4 regions of the Paenibacillus sp. 19GGS1-52 genome follow, and region 3 is predicted to be linked to each of the others. Evidence: riboswitches for the same ligand, from Rfam matches in the RefSeq annotation. Region 3 holds a riboswitch; each other region holds the start of a gene.
The links. A riboswitch is a leader RNA that binds a small molecule or an ion and turns the genes downstream of it on or off. The one in region 3 is predicted to bind cyclic di-AMP.
Positions count from the first base shown of each region.

Region 1: another riboswitch for cyclic di-AMP. It lies ahead of H1230_RS21620 (KamA family radical SAM protein); the one in region 3 lies ahead of H1230_RS00875 (C40 family peptidase).
Region 2: another riboswitch for cyclic di-AMP. It lies ahead of H1230_RS29600 (hypothetical protein); the one in region 3 lies ahead of H1230_RS00875 (C40 family peptidase).
Region 4: another riboswitch for cyclic di-AMP. It lies ahead of H1230_RS15905 (APC family permease); the one in region 3 lies ahead of H1230_RS00875 (C40 family peptidase).

Region 1 covers NZ_CP059724.1:4,624,809-4,629,741, reverse strand. Annotated here, with positions in the region: gene H1230_RS21635 (quaternary amine ABC transporter ATP-binding protein) at 1-69, shown strand, start outside; gene H1230_RS21630 (ABC transporter permease) at 66-899, shown strand; gene H1230_RS21625 (glycine betaine ABC transporter substrate-binding protein) at 922-1,797, shown strand; cyclic di-AMP (ydaO/yuaA leader) riboswitch at 1,958-2,102, shown strand; gene H1230_RS21620 (KamA family radical SAM protein) at 2,231-3,400, shown strand; gene H1230_RS21615 (ClC family H(+)/Cl(-) exchange transporter) at 3,392-4,933, opposite strand, start outside.
Region 2 covers NZ_CP059724.1:6,454,008-6,458,940, forward strand. Annotated here, with positions in the region: gene H1230_RS29585 (SDR family NAD(P)-dependent oxidoreductase) at 1-89, opposite strand, end outside; gene ytxJ (bacillithiol system redox-active protein YtxJ) at 321-647, shown strand; gene H1230_RS29595 (glutaredoxin family protein) at 644-886, shown strand; cyclic di-AMP (ydaO/yuaA leader) riboswitch at 1,509-1,678, shown strand; gene H1230_RS29600 (hypothetical protein) at 1,805-2,257, shown strand; gene H1230_RS31790 (CPBP family intramembrane glutamic endopeptidase) at 2,295-2,942, opposite strand; gene H1230_RS29605 (nuclear transport factor 2-like protein) at 3,420-3,776, opposite strand; gene H1230_RS29610 (hypothetical protein) at 3,961-4,149, opposite strand; partial or broken gene H1230_RS29615 (DUF817 domain-containing protein) at 4,212-4,313, opposite strand; gene H1230_RS29620 (helix-turn-helix domain-containing protein) at 4,387-4,587, opposite strand; gene H1230_RS29625 (DUF2975 domain-containing protein) at 4,599-4,933, opposite strand, start outside.
Region 3 covers NZ_CP059724.1:184,688-189,620, forward strand. Annotated here, with positions in the region: partial or broken gene H1230_RS00860 (M1 family metallopeptidase) at 1-922, shown strand, start outside; gene H1230_RS00865 (hypothetical protein) at 966-1,763, shown strand; cyclic di-AMP (ydaO/yuaA leader) riboswitch at 1,983-2,121, shown strand; gene H1230_RS00870 (C40 family peptidase) at 2,179-2,607, shown strand; cyclic di-AMP (ydaO/yuaA leader) riboswitch at 2,973-3,115, shown strand; gene H1230_RS00875 (C40 family peptidase) at 3,121-3,612, shown strand; gene H1230_RS00880 (GNAT family N-acetyltransferase) at 3,857-4,342, shown strand; gene H1230_RS00885 (c-type cytochrome) at 4,470-4,826, shown strand.
Region 4 covers NZ_CP059724.1:3,384,624-3,389,556, reverse strand. Annotated here, with positions in the region: gene H1230_RS15910 (iron-hydroxamate ABC transporter substrate-binding protein) at 1-111, opposite strand, end outside; gene H1230_RS15905 (APC family permease) at 397-2,214, opposite strand; cyclic di-AMP (ydaO/yuaA leader) riboswitch at 2,338-2,496, opposite strand; gene H1230_RS15900 (disulfide oxidoreductase) at 2,695-3,159, opposite strand; gene H1230_RS15895 (DsbA family protein) at 3,156-3,911, opposite strand; gene H1230_RS15890 (ATP-binding protein) at 3,961-4,933, opposite strand, start outside.

The sequences.
Region 1 (4,933 bases), 2.4 Mb from region 3:
GTCATTAAAGGAGCTGTTCTTTCCGCCCTTGCTGGAAATGCGGTAACGGAAGGAGGGGCTTTGAAATGAATATCCCTAAATTACCTTTAGGTCAAGGAATTGAGTGGGTGGAGAACTGGTTGACAACTTATTTCAGTCCCTTCTTCGACCTGATTTTACTTGTTATTGGTGGAATGGTGAATGGCATTGAAGCTGCACTTATCTTCCTTCCGTCACTTATACTGATCGTCCTCCTTGTAGCCTTGACTTATTGGGTTGGGAAGTGGCGTTTAGCGCTGTTTGCTTTGATAGGTCTATTGCTGATTGATAATATGGGTCTCTGGGACCCAACGATGCAGTCACTTGCTCTAGTACTGACTGCATCTATCCTGGCCGTACTAATCGGTGTACCGCTGGGCATCTTGTCGGCACAAAGTAATACCATAAGAAGCATATTAACGCCAATCTTAGATTTCATGCAGACAATGCCCGCTTTTGTATATTTACTGCCTGCGGTTTCCTTTTTCTCACTAGGTGTGGTGCCAGGAGTAATTGCTTCCATTATATTCGCAATTCCACCTACCATTCGCTTAACCAATCTAGGTATTCGTCAGGTTTCTGTGGAGCTTGTAGAAGCCGCTGATGCTTTTGGCTCAACCCCAACCCAAAAGTTGATTAAATTGCAGCTTCCAATTGCTTTGCCGACGATTATGGCTGGTGTGAATCAGACGATTATGCTATCGCTCTCCATGGTAGTCATCTCCTCTATGATTGGCGCACAAGGTGTAGGTGCATTAGTATACCGTGCGGTATCACAGGCCAAGACAGGTGCTGGTTTTGAAGCGGGTATCGCCATAGTAATTATCGCGATTTTGCTGGATCGTTTGACACAGAACGTACTGAAATCTAAAAAAGAATAAGGAGTGTTGTTGCTTGAAGAAAATGATGATTAAGAAAAACTTGGGATTGTTGTTACTCGTGTTGTTGGTTACTGCTATGACGGGATGTTCTACGTCATCTGGGAAGAATGAAAAGGTTAAGCTCGCATACGTAGCTTGGGATTCAGAAATTGCTAGCACGAATGTAGTGAAGGAAGTACTGGAGTCGAAGCTTGGGTTTACTGTAGAGATGCTACAAGTTGATGCCGGACCGATGTGGGCTGGAGTCGCAGATGGTAGTGCAGATGCGATGGTAGCTGCCTGGTTGCCGAGTACACATGCTTCTTATATTGAGAAATACGGGAATGACATTGACGATTTAGGCGTGAATTTGGATGGGACAAAGGTCGGTCTTGCTGTTCCTGCCTATATGGATATTACGTCCATTGAGGATTTAAACAATCCTGAGATGGCGGCTTCACTGAAAAATCAGATCATCGGAATTGAGCCGGGTGCTGGTATCATGATGGCAACGGAGAAGGCTCTAGACGAATATGCACTGAACGATTATACATTGCTTGAAAGTTCATCGGCAGCGATGGCACAGGAGCTGCAGAAATCTTATGATAACAATGAACCGATCGTAGTTACGGGTTGGACACCGCATTGGATGTTCGCCAGTATGGATCTGAAATATTTGGAAGATCCCAAAGGTGTGTACGGTGGTGATGAGCAAATTCATACTATGGCTCGTAAAGGTTTGAAGGAAGACATGCCGGATGTATATACCTTCTTGGATCAATTTGAGTGGACCGCTGAGGATATGGCACAGGTTATGGTAGATATTCAAGGTGGAATGTCTCCTGAAGAGGCAGCAAAGACATGGGTAGACGGTAATGAGGATAAGGTTAGTACATGGATTGCAGGCATTGAGAAATAGCGTGGGATTTAGTGACAATCATTTCATAGCCTATTATAAATGTAATGCTTATTTGAATTAAGATTGCGTATAGCCAAATCTGTGTGTAAAGAGGCATACATGTTTAACAGTCATGCTAGCCTTACCTTTATTTTTGACTTTTTAAAACTTTATGAGTTATACTTTAATCACGCTTAATTTCCAGTTTATTTAGCTGGGAAGCGGGGGAACCAGTCAATTGGGGCGAATCATTGAGCATTTGAAATGTAGGGTACCATCTTACCCGAGTCCGTCAGCTAACCTCGTCAGTAGTGGATGGGTCTGCTTTGTAGTTATTTAAATAACCAGAGACCCTTGCTAAGGGTCTCTTTTTGTGCTTTTTTTGACCCTGCTGGCGTGTTTGACATTTGACTTCAAGGCTCCCTCTTTTCTCATACAATGAGACAAAGGAGAGATGTACGTGCAAAAGGTGAAGTATATAACAGATATTAATAGAGTTGCTATGTTATCTGAACTAGAAAAGGTAAGCCTGAGAGAAATCACGGACAAATTTGTTTTCCGTGCGAATGATTACTACCTTTCATTGATCAACTGGGAGGATCCGGAGGATCCCATTCGAAAGCTTGTTATCCCTAACGAGGGTGAACTAAAGGAATATGGTCGCTGGGATGCCTCCGATGAGGATACGAACTATGTTGTGCCAGGTTGTCAGCATAAGTATAGAACGACTGCGCTCCTTATTGTATCTGAAGTATGTGGAGCCTACTGCAGATATTGCTTTCGTAAACGTTTATTTCGCAATGATGTGAAAGAGGCGATGTCTGATGTCACACCAGGATTAGAATACATCGCAGGAAATCCAGAAATTAACAATGTGCTTCTTACGGGTGGAGATAGTTTAATTCTCTCGACTCCCAAACTCAAATTCATTATTGAAAGTCTGCGAAGAATTGAACACGTCAAGATTATTAGATTAGGATCCAAGATTCCGGTATTTAATCCGATGCGCATTTATGAGGATGGAGAACTGCTCGATCTGATTCGCACTCATTCTACTGAAGAAAAAAGAATATATGTGATGGCGCATATTAATCATCCCCGTGAAATAACCCCTGAAGCCAAAAAAGGATTCAAAGCTCTTCACGATGCTGGTGCCATTGTCGTAAATCAGACGCCTGTCCTCAAAGGTATAAATGATGACCCGGCGGTATTGGGAGAACTGCTGGACCGTCTTTCCTGGGCTGGGGTTACACCCTATTATTTCTTTGTAAACCGGCCAATTGCCGGCAACCGAGACTTTGTTTTACCACTTGAACAAGTTTATCAAATTGTGGAGGAAGCCAAATCAAGAACATCCGGACTAGGCAAAAGAGTTCGTTTATCTATGAGTCATACATCTGGAAAAATAGAGATTTTAGCAATTAGTCAAGGAAAAGCTTACCTTAAGTATCATCAGTCCAGAGACAATGAGCACGGTAAATTCATGATACTGGATTGTCCCAATGATGCGGAATGGTTCGATGATCTTCCGGGTAATGAAGAACATTGGAACAAACCGGTGAAAAAGAACAAGGCTATTATTTCTGTCAATGATTTGCCACGGGAAACCTATACCCTAAGCTAGAGTGCCTATGTTGGCGGCTTGACTTAAGGATTCATTGATATAGGGAGCATTTTCATCACCAGTAAGTATGGTCAAATAATCTCCCGCAAGCAAAATAAAATCACCATGTGGTATTTTTTCCTGTGATCCGCGCTTCACCGAAACAATCAGGCATTGTGGGGGCCACTTAAACTCTTTGATTAAAATGCCATCCAACTGTGAACCATGATGAATTGGAATTTCCAGAATGACTTTGCTTGATGTTTTCGTTGCAGAGAATCCCTTTCCTTGATGCAGGAAACGTTCTAACAGTACTTCGTATATTGGATAAGAACGAAACAATTCAGCGGTCATATAAGCAGTGAGGCAAACGACGCCAGTAGAGAGAAGATTGGAGAATGAACCAGTCATTTCGGTGATTAGGATAATTCCAGTGATGGGTGCCTTCAGGCTTGCTGTGAGATATCCGGCCATAGCCAATATAAGAAAGTTGCTCTCACTAAGTACAGGTTCGCCAATAAGTCCGTTCATGAGCTTGCAGTAAATAACACCAATCAAACCGCCAATGACCAGCATGGGCAGGAATATTCCTCCGGGTGCAGAAGAACCGTAACTCAACATTGTGAACAAGAATTTAACAATCAGAATAATAATTAATAGTTTTAATTGAAAATGACCTGTCACCAGATCGTTTACAAGGTTGTTACCGCCTCCGAGTACCACTGGCATAGATAGCCCAAGTATCCCAGCCAGCAAAAAAGGGAGAATAGGTCTGCAATGGGCTGGTAGCCAGGTCATTTTCAGGTATAAATCCTGAAAGGCGTAAATCCCTTTATTAAAAACAATCCCCATTACGCCTACAATAATGCCTAGAATGATTAAATGATAGTACTGATTAAGCGGAATGGCCCCAATATTGGCAAAGTGAAAAATTGGATTCATGCCAAAAAATTCTTTGGATATAAAATCAGCCACAAGCGATGAGGAGAGTGCTGCAATCATGACCAAAGGTGAGAAATTCATATGAACTTCTTCTAAAGCAAAAATAACACCTGCAATCGGCGCATTGAATGCTGCTGCCAACCCGGCGCTTGCTCCGCAAGTGATCAATATGTGTTCCTCTGTCTTCGATTTTCGTAATAAACGGCTGAAACCTTGAGCAATTAGCGCTCCAATCTGGATGGAAGGTCCTTCTCTGCCGAGCGACAGTCCGGCACCGATACTGATTGTGCCTCCAAGGAATTTGGCACTAACAGCTTTCCACCAATTCATCTGCAATTTGTTCTGTAATACAGCTTTAACTTGAGGAATACCACTGCCGGAAATGGCCGGTTGCTTCTTGACGAGCACCCCAGTTACCCATCCGGCTATCACTAACAAGATCATCCAGAGAGGTATTATCCATATATGTTGCAGCTGATAATGATAGAAAATAAGAACATTATCCAGAAGCTCTTCTAAGACAAAGCGGAACAATACAACAACGAATCCAGATAACACCCCAACAGCAATTCCACCAGCTAACAGCCGGAACTTGAAATTAAACCAGTTGTC
Region 2 (4,933 bases), 560 kb from region 3:
AATACAAAGAACTGATTCTCCAGTAACCAACGTACAATAAATAATCCCAGACCTCGGTCTGCACCGGTAACACAAGCGATCCTTTGCATACTCTTGAACTCCCTTTCCTGTGGCTAAATACAGGTGTACCTATCTTCCATCCCCCTCACCTTAGCATGTGACATCTGTTTTTTCAACGCCATTTCATTACTCATTTCTGCTCGCTTATCCAAGCAGCGAAGAATCTTTTTTTGATTTAATTTTGAACTATGTTACAATTATGATAACAGTTGCTAGCAACACAATTGTTAGCAAACAACTATTCCAGGAAGGTGATAACTTTGTCTATCCAACAACTCCATTCTCTGGAGGATCTGCATCAATATGTTGAGCAACCGGGTAAGAAACTGCTCTTCAAACACAGCACTACCTGCCCTATCAGCGCGAAGGCTAATCAGGAGTTTGAGGCCTTTCTAAAAGATACAGATACTACGGCAGCCATCGTCCTTGTCATTGAGGATCGCCCTGTCTCTACACAAATCGCTGAGGATTTTGGCATTAAGCATGAATCTCCGCAAATCTTCCTCCTTGAGGATGCAGAGGTCCGCTGGAATGCTTCCCACTGGAAAATCACGCAAGATGCTATCAGAGCGGCTGTTAACTCATGAGCGGGCAAGTCATAGTCTACTCCACAGCAGGCTGCAGCGACTGCAATTTGGTCAAACAACTACTCACCGAACAAGGGGTTTCCTTCGAAGTGAGAGATGTCATGACCAGCACCGTTTACCAGGAAGAAGTTGAGCAGCTCGGCTTCATGGGCGTGCCCGTTACTGTCTCCGGAGATCAAGTGGTTAAGGGATTTAACCTCCCTGAGCTCAAGGTTCTTATCGAAACAGTAGGTAAATAATTCAACTGCTGAATCATTCATTACATGAGTTCATTTTGCAAGAAGAAACGGGAGCTGTCCTTAATATGGACAGCTCCCGTTTTGTTGTTGTAATGACATTGTTTTATTAGTATGCTCCAAGTCAACAGCAAAAAACCCCAAAGGACATCCTCTGCGGCATGCTTACGGTCACACTACACTTATTCACTCCATAATCGACTCCGACTCTCACATCAGCTCGGTGGAAACAGATGTAATCATACTCTCCGACAGGATCGCTTGTAAAACACGAAGGATGCCAAAATAATGCTTAAAGAAAACTAATTACAATAAAGGTAACGCTTACTTGAGGTCTAATCTCTTATTTTCGCTCATTTCCTCGTCTTTATATCCATTAGCGATTAATCGTTAGTATTGTGATTTATTTCAACTTAAAGGTTAATCCTGGTAATTTCCCTACTTACGACCTGTAAATTGAGAAATGGCGCATTTTAGAGAAAAATGGCCGATAATTGATGAAATATATATATTGGATCACTTCCGTCACTGCTTCCACCGAAATTTGCGCAATATCGAACTATAAAGAATGCTTTTTTTTTTTACAAAAAAATCCTAAAAGGGTATGATTCGATTTGAAATCATTATTGAATGCACGCTGAATTCCCGCCTCGCGGGAAACGGGGGAACCATCAGGCCGCAGGGTCTACTTGGGGTGAATCCAAAAGAGACGATATTGTTATAGTCTCATTAAGGTAGGGCGACTCTCACCGTCCGAATCCGACAGCTAACCTCGTAAGCGTAAAGAGAGAGATCCTTGATCCGCCACGCTTTTGCGCAGGTTTATTTATGCCTGTTCCCAAAAACCGCAGGCAGAGGTCCTCCTCTGTCTGCGGTTTTTGGGTTGCATAAATTCTTGAATTCAGAAAGGAACGTGCCCCTATGCCAGACCCATTACCTACAGAATTAGCTTACAGCCCCACCTTTACCGAATACGTTCAAAAGTACTCCGGTGCAGTCCTCACCCTAAGCACCTTGTTGTTAGAAGCATCCACGGATGCGGAGCAGATTACGATCAGCACCTTTGCAGAGCTCTACAAATCATACCGACGGGCTGAATTGAACCCTCAATTATTCCCCATTCTGGCGTACCGGAGCTGTATTCGTCAATGCGCAGAGCTAACTGCAGGCCGAGTATCCCTTTCTGCCAAAGACCTGACCTGGGATGAGCAGATTGTAAAATCACTGTGGTATGGTATGAAGCTTACCTTGCCTGAGATAAGCACCATTCTCCAGAAAAGTGTACCACTGGTGAAAGCACAGCTTAGACACGTGCGGGAAGAAATGGCTGCTCAAGGAAACACTTTGCCAAATACCAATCTGTCAGCTGTGTAATTAAATTGATTTCAGCCCAAGCCATGATGATTTGTTCTCACATATAGATTTGAAAGTAATCTATAATCGCATGGCTTATTATTGGGGTAAGGATATTATGATTTCTCGTGTAGAGATATACAAAATAGATATGCATATAGAATAACTGAATCATATACATGCGATTAGTAATTAAATATTCCATAAAGTTCATCTTAACCATACTCATTTGAAACGGAATGTGCATGAAGGCAAATAATATTCCGATCAGTAGGATCGCTGCATATTTATTACTGATTAAGCCAATGACTCGGCTCTGGATGTATCCTCTAAATATTAACTCCTCAGTTAATGCAGTGAACATGAATATAACCAAGAACTCCAGCCACAGGTTTGCACCTTCTAACTGTAAGTTTCTCTTATGCAGGATTAGATCTCCAATAAGCCAATATGTAAACGGTAGACCACCAACAATACCCAGAACGATTGAAGATGTTATGTTTGAGGGGGTTAACCCGATAGTTTGTATCCTCTCCCTCCTTGTCTTCAGTAGGAATAGCAGCGGAGATAGTTCGAGAATACTAATACATATATAGATCACCATTTTAAATATTAGCTCGTTTGAAAAATTTACGCTGAACCGATCTATATAATCCGTCCTGTACTTTAATAAACCAAATAAATAAATTACCATAGCAATGTACATTAGATAGAGTAACGCATAAATCCCTGTCCGTTTATTCCCTTTATCCTGTGGGTAATTCTGAAATTCCACTCTAGTAAAATACTTTACAATGCTCTTCAATGAGAATCATCCTAACTTTAGCGAATATTCAACAAGCTTTGAACTATTCAAAATTCTATCATTTAATTCCATAATAATACATTATTTCACGAATATATCACAAATAAGAGCCGCAGCAACCTGCTACGGCCCCTCAACAATAACTCCCCGATAATCACCAACGCGAAGCCGATGCTGGAGAGCCTCGCGGTAAGCCAGACTGTTGTACTACGCCTTCGCTTCTGCGAAAGAGGGGAAGGCGAGTATCGCCATTCCTTCAATCTGTGGACCCTCAATCACTTCATGCGGCCATACGCAAGTGGTGTAACCGGATGACCTACCAACCCAGCGGGTGCCTTCTGTGAATAGATCTGAAACTCTGCAGGATCACGGGTTAGTTCATCCTAGAAAGCGGATGTTCAGCCGCACAATTTCACCTTTCTCGACCGTAAAGTGATGGTCAAACAGCAGTGGATCAGGCAGTCCTGTTTTGTCAAAAGAACCCTCTATCTTAGCCGTGACAATCGTCTCATCGCTGCGCTCAATATTTTGCACAACCTTAGTGATCTCGTATTTGAGCTCAGCAGCAAAGACATTGACGTTGCTCCACTCTTGTATTTCAGCTATACCCTTATATGCACGTTTATCATCCACAAGAACGGCATGGTCTGAGAAGTTGCTCACAAAAGCAACCTTATCGGGATGATTGGTAGTATCAAAGTAAGTGGCTACTGGCTGTGATAGCTTGGTAAGCATAATATCTCTCCTTTATTTTGGTATGTGGCACGAAATCTTTTTGTTAACTACATATTCATCATAGCTTTCATAACTTGACTACATCACGTCATGTTATGGGCTTCTCTCTATATTTATTTTAGTAATGCACGCAAAAAAAGCCACGGCATTAGCCATGGCTCCACTGTTCGTGATAGGTTGCAATTCAACCTTTTTTCTTGCCCCCATGCATAAACTTCCAAAAGGCCCGGCAACCGCCTAACAATCCGATTCCAAGCAAAAGCGTCTGCAGGACACCCAGCCACGTCGATTTCTCTGAAGGAATCAAAGTGCTGATTATAATTAGCAGCGCTGATGCTACAAACATTACGGGTAACTGATACTTTTTATTCAAGCTAACACTCCTTAAGCCATAATTATCATTCTACCATAAGAAGATGCGGCTCCTCATCTCTATTACCGGCTGTCTTTAACTTGTTTAAGCTGGGCAACAATAATGACGCTAATGATGACCGGAAGGAACCACGAACTGATCTTACTGAACCCTACCAGTTGCCAGACAAGGACGTCAGCCACCAACGAAAATCAGGCATGAAATGGCAGCCAAAATGCAGTAGTTGTACTATTGGCCTCATCTGTATTCTAAAATATCACCAGGCTGACATTCCAAAGCCTTACAAATCGCCTCTAAAGTGGAAAAGCGAATCGCTTTTGCCTTTCCATTTTTCAATATGGACAGATTGGCCATCGTTATTCCAACCCTCTCCGAAAGTTCTGTAACACTCATTTTCCTTTTGGCTAGCATCACATCAATATTGATTATAATCGCCATTGTTATTCACCTCAGACTATTAAGTCATTTTCCGATTTTATATCTATGGCTTCTTGTAAAAGCCTTTGAAGAACGGCCGCGAAGACTGCAATCACTAAGGAGGCAAAAATCAGGAGCATTCCGATGACTATGATGCCTGGGGCATCGTCTTTCTCCGCCATCAGATAGAAGAGCGGCATGCCTACAACATACAAGCAACTGAAGGTGATTGCACTGTATTTTATATTCTTTAAAGCTCGTACAGATAATTCCGAGAAAGCTTTGTTCTTGTCTATATAGCTTAAAAGTTTAAAAGCTTGATACAGAGCAAAGTAAAACGGTAACACCGATGCATACAAATCGAAAA
Region 3 (4,933 bases):
CACTCTGTCTATCGTCGTTCCTCCCAAAGGGGGAAACGGCGCCGGGGGAATGGAATACCCTACGCTGATTACAGCCTTCGGTGCTGCTGAGACTTCTCCGAACACCTCACTCGAGCGCACCATCATCCATGAAATAGGCCATCAATATTTCTACGGCATGGTGGCGAGCAATGAATTTGAGGAGGCATGGCTGGACGAAAGCTTCACCTCCTATGCCGAAGACAAGCTAATGGAGCAGGAGTATGGTATTATGGCCAACCTCCCCCTGCAATCCAGTCTGGTAACTACCTCACAGCCGTTGGATCTAGAAACCTGGAAATACGGTGGAGCCGATTCATACACCCGAAATGTATATATTCGTGGCAAGCTGGTGCTTAAGGATATCGAACGGCTGACAAGCACTAAGGTTATGGATGCCATTATGTCTTCCTATGCCAATAAGTACCGCTTCCAGCATCCCTCTACCACCGATTTCCAAAAAATCGTAGAGAAGGTAACCGGAAAATCTTGGCAGACTTATTTTGATCAATATGTGTATAACGGTGGGGCTCCTGATTTTGCTATAGAGAATATTACGATTCCTACTATTAAGAGCACTAGCGGAGAGGCTCACAGTTACGAATCGCTGGTAAAGGTCGTGAATAAAGGAAGTGCCTATCCAGACGTGCCCCTTAAGTTCACCTTCTCCGACGGGTATACGATGCAGCGTATCTGGAGCGGGGAGCGCAAAGAAACTACATTCCAGTTATTCCATAATGCGCCGTTGTTATCCGCCGAGATTGATCCTGATCACTCCATTCTGCTGGAGAGTAAACATATCAACAACTTCAGACTGGCGGAACTGGATCAGGATGTACTCTCCCGCTGGACGTTAAGTATGACGAAACTGCTTGAATCAGTGCTCGGAACTCTTGTCTGGTGAGGTGAGAATGGTGAAAAGATCGATAACCCGTAGCTGGTACAGCATGAAAGAGCAATTATATATTCTGATCCTGTTATTTATATACCGTTTGCTTTGGGGCTACTTTATGTACAGGTTCGTACGCGTTGCTATTATTCCGGTTCTACTGCATTATCCTGATAAAAACGCTGGCGGTAGTGGAATCGGCAGATTGCTATACTATATCGAAGGCCAGTTCAGCTTGAGCACCGATCCTGCAGTGCAGCGTTGGCTGTGGACTTTGCTGGGGTTGGCTGCTTTACGCTTGCTGCTATCGCCCTTCATACGGGCGGGACTACTGCATGAATTGCATCAAGAACGCAAGGGAGAGCGTGGCTTGTTTTTTTTCCCAGGCATGAAAATCTATGGATTACCCATTCTGCTCTTCAGTTTGGTTGAATGGCTCCTGACTCTATTGCCGCTTTACTGGATTGCTCCAAAAATGTACGGGCTGCTGCTGCCCTCCTTTTTGGACTATACAATACTATTGAAGCTTATTCCTTATATTCTCACCTGGCTGGTGTATATCTTCCTCATTCGCTTAGTTTTACTATATATTCAGTTTGGCTACACCAGTGGCACAGGGATGTTCTCCTCGCTGCTGATCTGCTTAAGGGTTATTATCCCTGCTGTTGGGATATCCATTGTACTTGGGGCTGCAGGGTTGCTCTTGCTGCTAGTCTGCGGGCTTACTGGAATCTTCTACCCTGGACTGCCCGCACTCCTTATCCGCCAAATCTCACCGTTCCCCGCTACTCTGTTCAAAATGTGGGGAATAGCAGCTCAATACCATCTGTGGAAAAGTAAGGCCTTCCCGCAATAATTACATCGTCCAAGGACATATAGAAAGAGTCTCCCCTTCTGCAAACAGAAGAGGAAACTCTTTTTTGATTACAAATATAATAAGAGTTTGCAAAACCTTAACTCCTTTGATACAATGATGCCTGTACTAGTAGTAACAACTTTGTAATCTTTTTAATTTTTTCTTAACCATTGTATGTACGTTATTGTATTTCGATATTGCTGATACGTCACTATTCTGGTGCATAACACGCCAAATTCCCTGCACCGGGGAGTGGGGGAACCATATTTTGGGTGAATTGATCTCCTAACAGAGGGATCATAGGTGAACCTTCTACCGAACCCTTAAGCTAACCTCGCAGGCCTTGGAAGGAGTACATCTTTTGAACAGACAGAACTTAAAGAAAAAATGCGCCGCAGCGGCGCTAGGACTTCTCATGGCATTCACTTTGGGAACAAGTAGTGCTTTTGCGGACTCCAAAATGGACACAGTAATCTCCAAAACACTGGGGACCACTTATAAAACAGGTGGGATCAGTACCAATGGATTTGACTGTTCCGGCTTTACGAAATATGTTTTCAAAAATCTCGGCCTTGCACTTCCACGTACTTCAAAAGCGCAATATAGCGTGGGAACAGCTGTTTCCCGCAATAATATGCGTCCTGGAGACCTTGTATTCTTCAATACTACTGGCGCAGGGATATCCCATGTTGGAATTTTTGTAGGCAGCGGTAAATTCGCACAATCTTCCTCTTCACATGGTGTAATCATCAGTTCACTTAATGAGAACTATTGGGCCAACCGTTATGTGGGTGCTAAAAGAGTTATGAGCACCACTGCATACAAAACTGTAGCTTATGATTGAAATTCCCCGACAACTATAACCTCTTTAAACTATATGAGCCCGAAGTGATTATCACCATAATCATTCCGGGTTTTTTCTTTTCCTTATTCTACCTTTTACACACATTTAACATCGTCGAAACAGCTTTTTAACAGAAAACACAAGAAAATATTGTAAAAAGGACGATTCTGCCGTTATTTCAACGTTTAAATGCAGTATATGTTCAAAAAAAACACAATTATTAGGCATAAATATATTATAAAGGATTGCCAACGGCGGCTGTGTTTGTTACAATTATCGCATCGAGCTTTTAGTAACATTTTTGTAATCATTAAGTTGTCTTTTACGAAAGTTTTGTCATGTATTGAATACAGCTATTCCTAATCAAACAGTACGTGCCGAGTTCCCTAACAATTAGGGAAACGGGGGAACCACTTTGGGTGAATTGACCTCCTATTTAACAGAGGGGTCATAGGGGACCTTCAACCGAACCCTTAAGCTAACCTCGTAGGCATTTGGAAGGGGTTTACACTTTTGAAGAAGAAGTTGGCAGCAGCAGTACTAAGCTTTTCTATTTTTCTTACAATGGGAATGGGAAGCGCATTCGCGGATTCTAAAATGGATAAAGTGATTGACAAAGCAATCGGAACTAAATATGTTACCGGTGGCATTTCAACGAACGGCTTTGATTGCTCTGGATTTACAATGTATGTCTTTGATAAGATCGGCATCGATCTGCCGCACCAATCTGGTTCCCAATACCAAATGGGCTCTGCTATTTCCCGTGATGATCTTAGACCTGGCGATCTTGTGTTTTTTAATACAACAGGCAAAGGTGTTTCTCATGTCGGTATTTATGTTGGTGAAGGTAAATTCGCACATGCTTCTTCCTCACGTGGTGTAACCATCAGCTCGCTGAGCGACAGCTACTACGTCAACCGTTATGTTGGCGCTAAACGAATTATGAGCACAGATGCTTATCAAGCGCTTGCTACTGATTCTGAAGACAATGATAATGTGCAGTAAAAAGTATTAGTACATAGGCTCTTTTCCAGGATTTTTCCAAAATCTTGGGGGAGAGCTTTTTTTGTGTCTACTAGTTATTACCCCTTACAATACTTGTAAAACACAAAATAATAATAAACACTATATATAAATGGACGATTTGTCGAGCCACCCTTTTTTATAAAGTTTTTGAGCCAAAGGAAGGTTTTTTTGTTTATAATTAGATAAGAAATTATTGCCCTCGTGAAAGGAGGTCTCTGAGCTAATGATTAGTTCATCGGTTACTTTCCACGTTGTTCCTATGGAGATCAGACATGCAAAAGACATCTGCGAGTGGATTTACAAGCCCCCTTATAATATTTACGGCTGGATGCCATGGGAGCAAATGCAGGCACTTAATATTGAATTTGGAGATCCACAGCTTCGCCAAGAACAATATGTTTCCGTAATCAATGACCAAGAGATTTTATGCGGATTTGCCCAGCTATTTCCGATGGAAGGTGTAGTAAGACTGGGGATTGGAATGCGTCCGGATTTATGCGGACATGGACTGGGCCACCTATTTGTAGGATCTATCGTAGAAGCCGCTCTGAAGCGTTACCCGGAACGTGAGATTGATCTGGAGGTGTTGACGTGGAACCAACGGGCAGTGCTTACCTATCGAAAGTGTGGTTTTACGATTACGGATACTTATGAACGTCGAACTCCGACTGGAGATAAACCATTTTATTGCATGGTCTATGATAAATAATCCCTTTATAAATAGCTTCCTAAAAAATGAAGTGGAATTTGTTCGTTTTTTTGACACAAATGCTATGATAACGCTTCATATTCCGCTATAATGTAGGGAGCAGCTTACATTGAAGGGACGGATGGGGATGCAAAAATGGATCATGAGCGGTTTGTTTTTTGCCGCCTGTGCCTTTGCGGTAGTACTAATGTTTACCCTTCCTGGCAAAGCAGAGGTCGCTGAACAGGATAAACCTACAATACCGGTAGTGCAGCTTGATGAAGCCAAGGCAGAAGCGACTGTGAAGGCCAATTGCATCACCTGCCACGGTGATCAACTTCAGGGCGATGTTGGCCCCAGTCTTCAGAAGGAAGGCAGCCAGCATGATGCTGAAGGAATCTATAGCATTGTTACTAAAGGGCGCGGCCAAATGCCTTCATTTAAGGAGAAACTAGCTCCGGAGGAGATTGCGAACGTTGCTATGTGGCTATCAGAGAAAAAATAAAGCAATCTGCAACAACAAATACGCCTGTGCAGCAGATAGGTAACTATCTAAAGCACAGGCGTATTTTTCGATTAAAGCTTAGTATCCCGCTGAGCTGAAGATTTAAG
Region 4 (4,933 bases), 3.2 Mb from region 3:
TGAATTTCCAGCATTATTATTACCGCAGGCGGATAAGAACAATACCATCACCATTAGTCCGCAAATTGCTAGTTTCATGCTTCCCAATTTCTTTTTCTTAAACGAAAACATTAAAATACCCTCCTATTATGTATCTGCATTGTTGGTCAAAGGTGTATTTGCCTTCGCCTCACTTCCTTAAATGATATTGATTCTCATTCTCTATGTCAACATAAATATTTAAATATGTGAATAATTACTTTCTTTTCTCAACTGAAAGTTAACTAAATAAACTAATGTAAGCGTAAGCAAATTGGGTAAGTTGGAAAAATAGAATAACAGCTCTTACGACCCTAATCATACGCAAAAAGCGGCTAGTTCCATTACTTCTGGAACTAACCGCTCGGGTAAACAAGCTTATTTGTTTAGATGATAAGGAACTGTTGCCACAACAATATCTTTTTGATTCATAAGATAAGTGCGGATGAAGATACTCGTCTGATTATGCAATATAGCTTGCCACCAGTGCTTTGTAATAAACTGCGGGATCAGGATCGTAATATGATCTGTTGTAGCTGTCTTCCATTCTACTGTATCAATAAACTTTATCAGCGGACGGATAACGCTGCGGTAACGGGAACGAAGAACAATCAGACGTACACCTGGGTCCCATTCCTTCCACTTAAGCTCCATCTTTTGAATATCTTCTTCATCAAAACCTACATAAACAGCAACTACATTATCTGTTAGCGATTTGGCATAACTGAGTGAGTGCAGCACGGCTCTTGTTACACCTGATACTGGAACAACAACTGTGCTTCCCTTGATGCAAGGTTTTTCTGTATCCATGCAAATACGAAGCTGGTCAGCAGTATTCAAATAATGTTGATGAATCCGATAAAATACGAACATAACTGCAGGTAGGAAAAGAAAAATCATCCATATACTCGTGAATTTAGTGATGATAAAAATTAGAGTAATCGTTAAGGTGGTCAACATGCCTACAGTATTGACGGCGAACTTCCCATGCCAACCCTGTGGCTTCAACTTAAACCAGTGCACCATCATACCCAGTTGTGATAACGTGAATGGAATAAAAACCCCAACAGCATACAAAGGAATCAATCCCCCTGTATCTCCGTGAAATGCAGCTACAAGCACGGCTGACAACACACCGAGAAAAATTATACCATTGGAAAAGCCTAGGCGGTCACCGCGAACCATAAAAGCATGCGGCAGGTATTTGTCTTTTGCGAACATAAAGGCAAGTAACGGAAAGGCAGAGTAAGCTGTATTTGCGGCCAAGAACAAGATTACCGCGGTGATGCCTTGAATGAAAAAGTATAATCCGCCACGTCCAAAGGTTGATTCAGCAATTTGAGAAATAACGGTAGCTTTCTCGTCCGGCATAATTCCATACCAGTAAGCCAAGAGTGTAATCCCTGTAAACATAGAACCCAAGATAATTCCCATCATCATCAACGTCTTGGCTGCATTTTTATCCGCAGGGGCTTTGAAATTTGGGATGGCATTCGATACAGCCTCTACCCCAGTCAGTGCTGAACAACCGGAGCTAAAAGCTTTAAGCAATAGAAACAGGCTGACATTAGACACTACAGTACCCATCTCTGGAATATTGGCATGAGCACCGCCTGTAGCATATTTAATAAATCCACTAATAATTAGCACAAAAATGGAGACGACAAACAAATAAACCGGAATGGCAATAAATGAAGCTGATTCTGTCACTCCGCGTAAGTTGACTATAGTTAGTAGAAAAATAACGGTTACTGCGATCAGAACAGAATGATTATGAAGATTTGGAAAGGCCGATGTAATCGCATCTGTTCCGGCCGAGGCGCTTACCGCGACTGTTAGGATGTAATCTACAAGCAGGGAACCGCCCGCTAAGAGACCTGTCGAAATGCCCAGATTACTTTTAGCTACGATGTAGGCACCACCGCCTTGAGGATAAGCAAAGATTGTCTGCTTGTATGAAAAAATAAGTATGGCCAGCAGACCCAATACGGCTAGTGCAATTGGCAATGAGTACCAAATGGCTGTGAATCCTGCTGCCACCAGCACAATCAAAATTTGTTCCGTTCCGTAGGCCACAGACGATAGCGCATCTGAAGACAGAACAGCCAGTGCTTTCACCTTGGATAACTTTTCATGATCGAGTTCGTTCGACTTCATCGGACGCCCGATCAATAGTCGTTTTACCTTGCTTACCATTGTAGAAACAGTTCCTCTCTTTGTGAGTTGAAACGGTATTACCGTGCGCCGTTTTCTTGGTGGATTTCATAAATGTAGGCACAAAAATAAGCATACGGAAATGATCCGCATGCTTATGCATGGTCATTATCCCACCTTTGCTTACGAGGTTAGCTGGCGGATTCGGGCTGTGGAAAGCCCTACAGTTCAGTCATGTTGACCTGTTCCGATTCACCCCTTTGACCCTAAGGGTCAAGTTTGGTTCCCCCGTTTTTCCTTCGGAAAATTCAGCGCATATTCAACTTCTCACAAGGTCTAATAATAGTCTACAAAGACCTTACAGTAAAGTCGTGAAAGAAATGAAAAAATAATGAAAAAACATCCAAATTGCGCAAATATGAGATCTGACACAGCACTTTCTTTCATTAGCTTCTATTATCCCAATGTCCCGCGTGTTTATGATTTTTTTTCTAATATATGTGACAGTTCGTCAAGCAATACTTAGTATGTTGAGATTTCAACCTCTTCTTCTGTCTCCGCTTCATTACTCTCACGTCCAGTCCACAGTAAAACAGCAATCAACACGAAGGCAATCAAAGCTAGCAAGGGGATTGTAATGAAGCCGAAAAAATTCAAATAATCCTTATTGCAGGGTACTCCGATCGTACAAGGTATTATTTTGCTGAGTGCAGGAATCTTTTGCTCTGCATAATGATATATAGAGATACTCCCACCAATCAAACTTAGAGGCAACACATAAGGAATAATCTTTTTATCTCCTCGAAAGGTAGCAATTCCAAGCAGTATTAGCTGTGGATACATAAAGATACGCTGGAACCAGCAGAGCTTGCAGGGCTCGTATTTCAGGACCTCACTCAAGTAGAGGCTGCCCGCAACAGCAATTAAAGAAACGAACCAGGCCAGATAGAGACAGTTACGACGGCAAAAAGAAGAGAATCTCGTCACTTTACTTCCACCACTTTAGTTGCGGCATCAATGTCTGCAGAAATAGCCTCAATATTAAACGGTGTCTCTGATTTAACTCCATTAATAAAGAGGGTCGGCGTATTGGTGACGGAAGTGTCACTTGCCACCTTAATATCTCTGTTCAATTCATCCGCATACGTACGATTTTCAATGTCCTTACGCAAAAGATCATAATCAATCGTTAGCTTTTGCTTCTCTGCTAAGCTAACAAGGAAATCAGCGGTTGCCCACTCTATATCTTCCTTGCCTTGGTTTGCATAAATAGCGTCATAGTACTTCCAGAATTCATCATTACTTTGATGATATACAGATAATGCAGCTAACGATGCTGTCTCCGAATCCGGCCCGATAAAGGCCATATTCACAAAGTATAAGGCAGCTTTACCCTTGTCTACATACTCTTGAACAATTTGCGGTTTAATTACACCAGAAAATTGTGCACATGCTGGACATTTGAAGTCTCCAAATTCTACAATTTTCACCGGAGCATCTTCTTCACCGAGTCTAGGGAGATCACTGTAATTGAAGCTGACTGGTTCTGCAGTAGCCGCCTTTGAAGAAGTATCCTTAGAAGCAATCATAAATAAGACCACAAATATAACGACCACTAAAGCCACTGCGCTAACAATAAGGATCCTTGTTTTTTGCTTCTGCTGTTCCTGTTCTTTCCGGTTCTTCTCCTGTTTACTCAATTGAGGAATCGGGGGGCTGTGTTTTTTAGGTTTGCTCAAGGAAAATTCCTTTCTGTCCTATGCAGGACGGGCGTAGTTTTAATTTGAATTATATAGTTAAAGGACTCTTCTTAGCAAACCTCAATACTTCAGAGTTCAACTGCTCTCCCGGCGGTTCAGTCTTCTTGCGCAACATTGGGCCCACATATTCATCTATGGATTCGAGCATAATTCTAAATGTAAACTCGGTGCCACCTCCTGCTGCAGGTTCCACCCAAATTACCCCATCCATCAGTTCAACCAGCTTTTTGCATATGGCCAAGCCCAATCCGGTTCCTGGATATTTGCGATTATGTGAAGCATCCAGTTGGGTAAACGGCTTAAACAGCAGATGCAGCTTATCAGGATCAATACCAATGCCTGTATCACTGACTCGGAATTGCAGACAAACTGACTTACTGTCAGTACTACAGGATTTCACAGTGATCGTTACAGCTCCAGAGGAAGTGAACTTAACAGCGTTGCCGATTAAATGAACCAGGATCTGACGAATGCGAGCACGATCACCAACCAGCAGGTCAGAAATAACAGGATCTACAAATAGTAACAGACTCAAATCTTTATCACGCGCAAACCCTTGGAACATCTCGATACATTGCTCCATCAATTGGGATAATTGAAAAGGCTCTCTGTACAGGCGCAAGGAATCTGCTTCCAAGCCGGATAAGTCTAAAATATCATTGATGACATTAAGTAAAGCTACACTGCTTTCAGCCTGTACTTTTAACATTTCCAGATGCTCAGGGGCTGTTAAATCATCTGCAAGCAACTGATTAATCCCAAGAATTCCATTAAGAGGCGTACGAATTTCGTGACTCATTGTAGCCAGAAACTCACTTTTCATCCGGACTGCGCTTTCTGCTGCTACCTTGGCGATAACCAGCTCCTGCTGGAACTGCATGAGTTCAGTCACATCTTTAGAGATTATATATACAAGGTTTTGATTGTCGGCAACTAGCGGAAATACTGTTGAGCTACAATACAATCTTCTGCCCGCTTTTGTTCTTATGGAATGCTCCAAT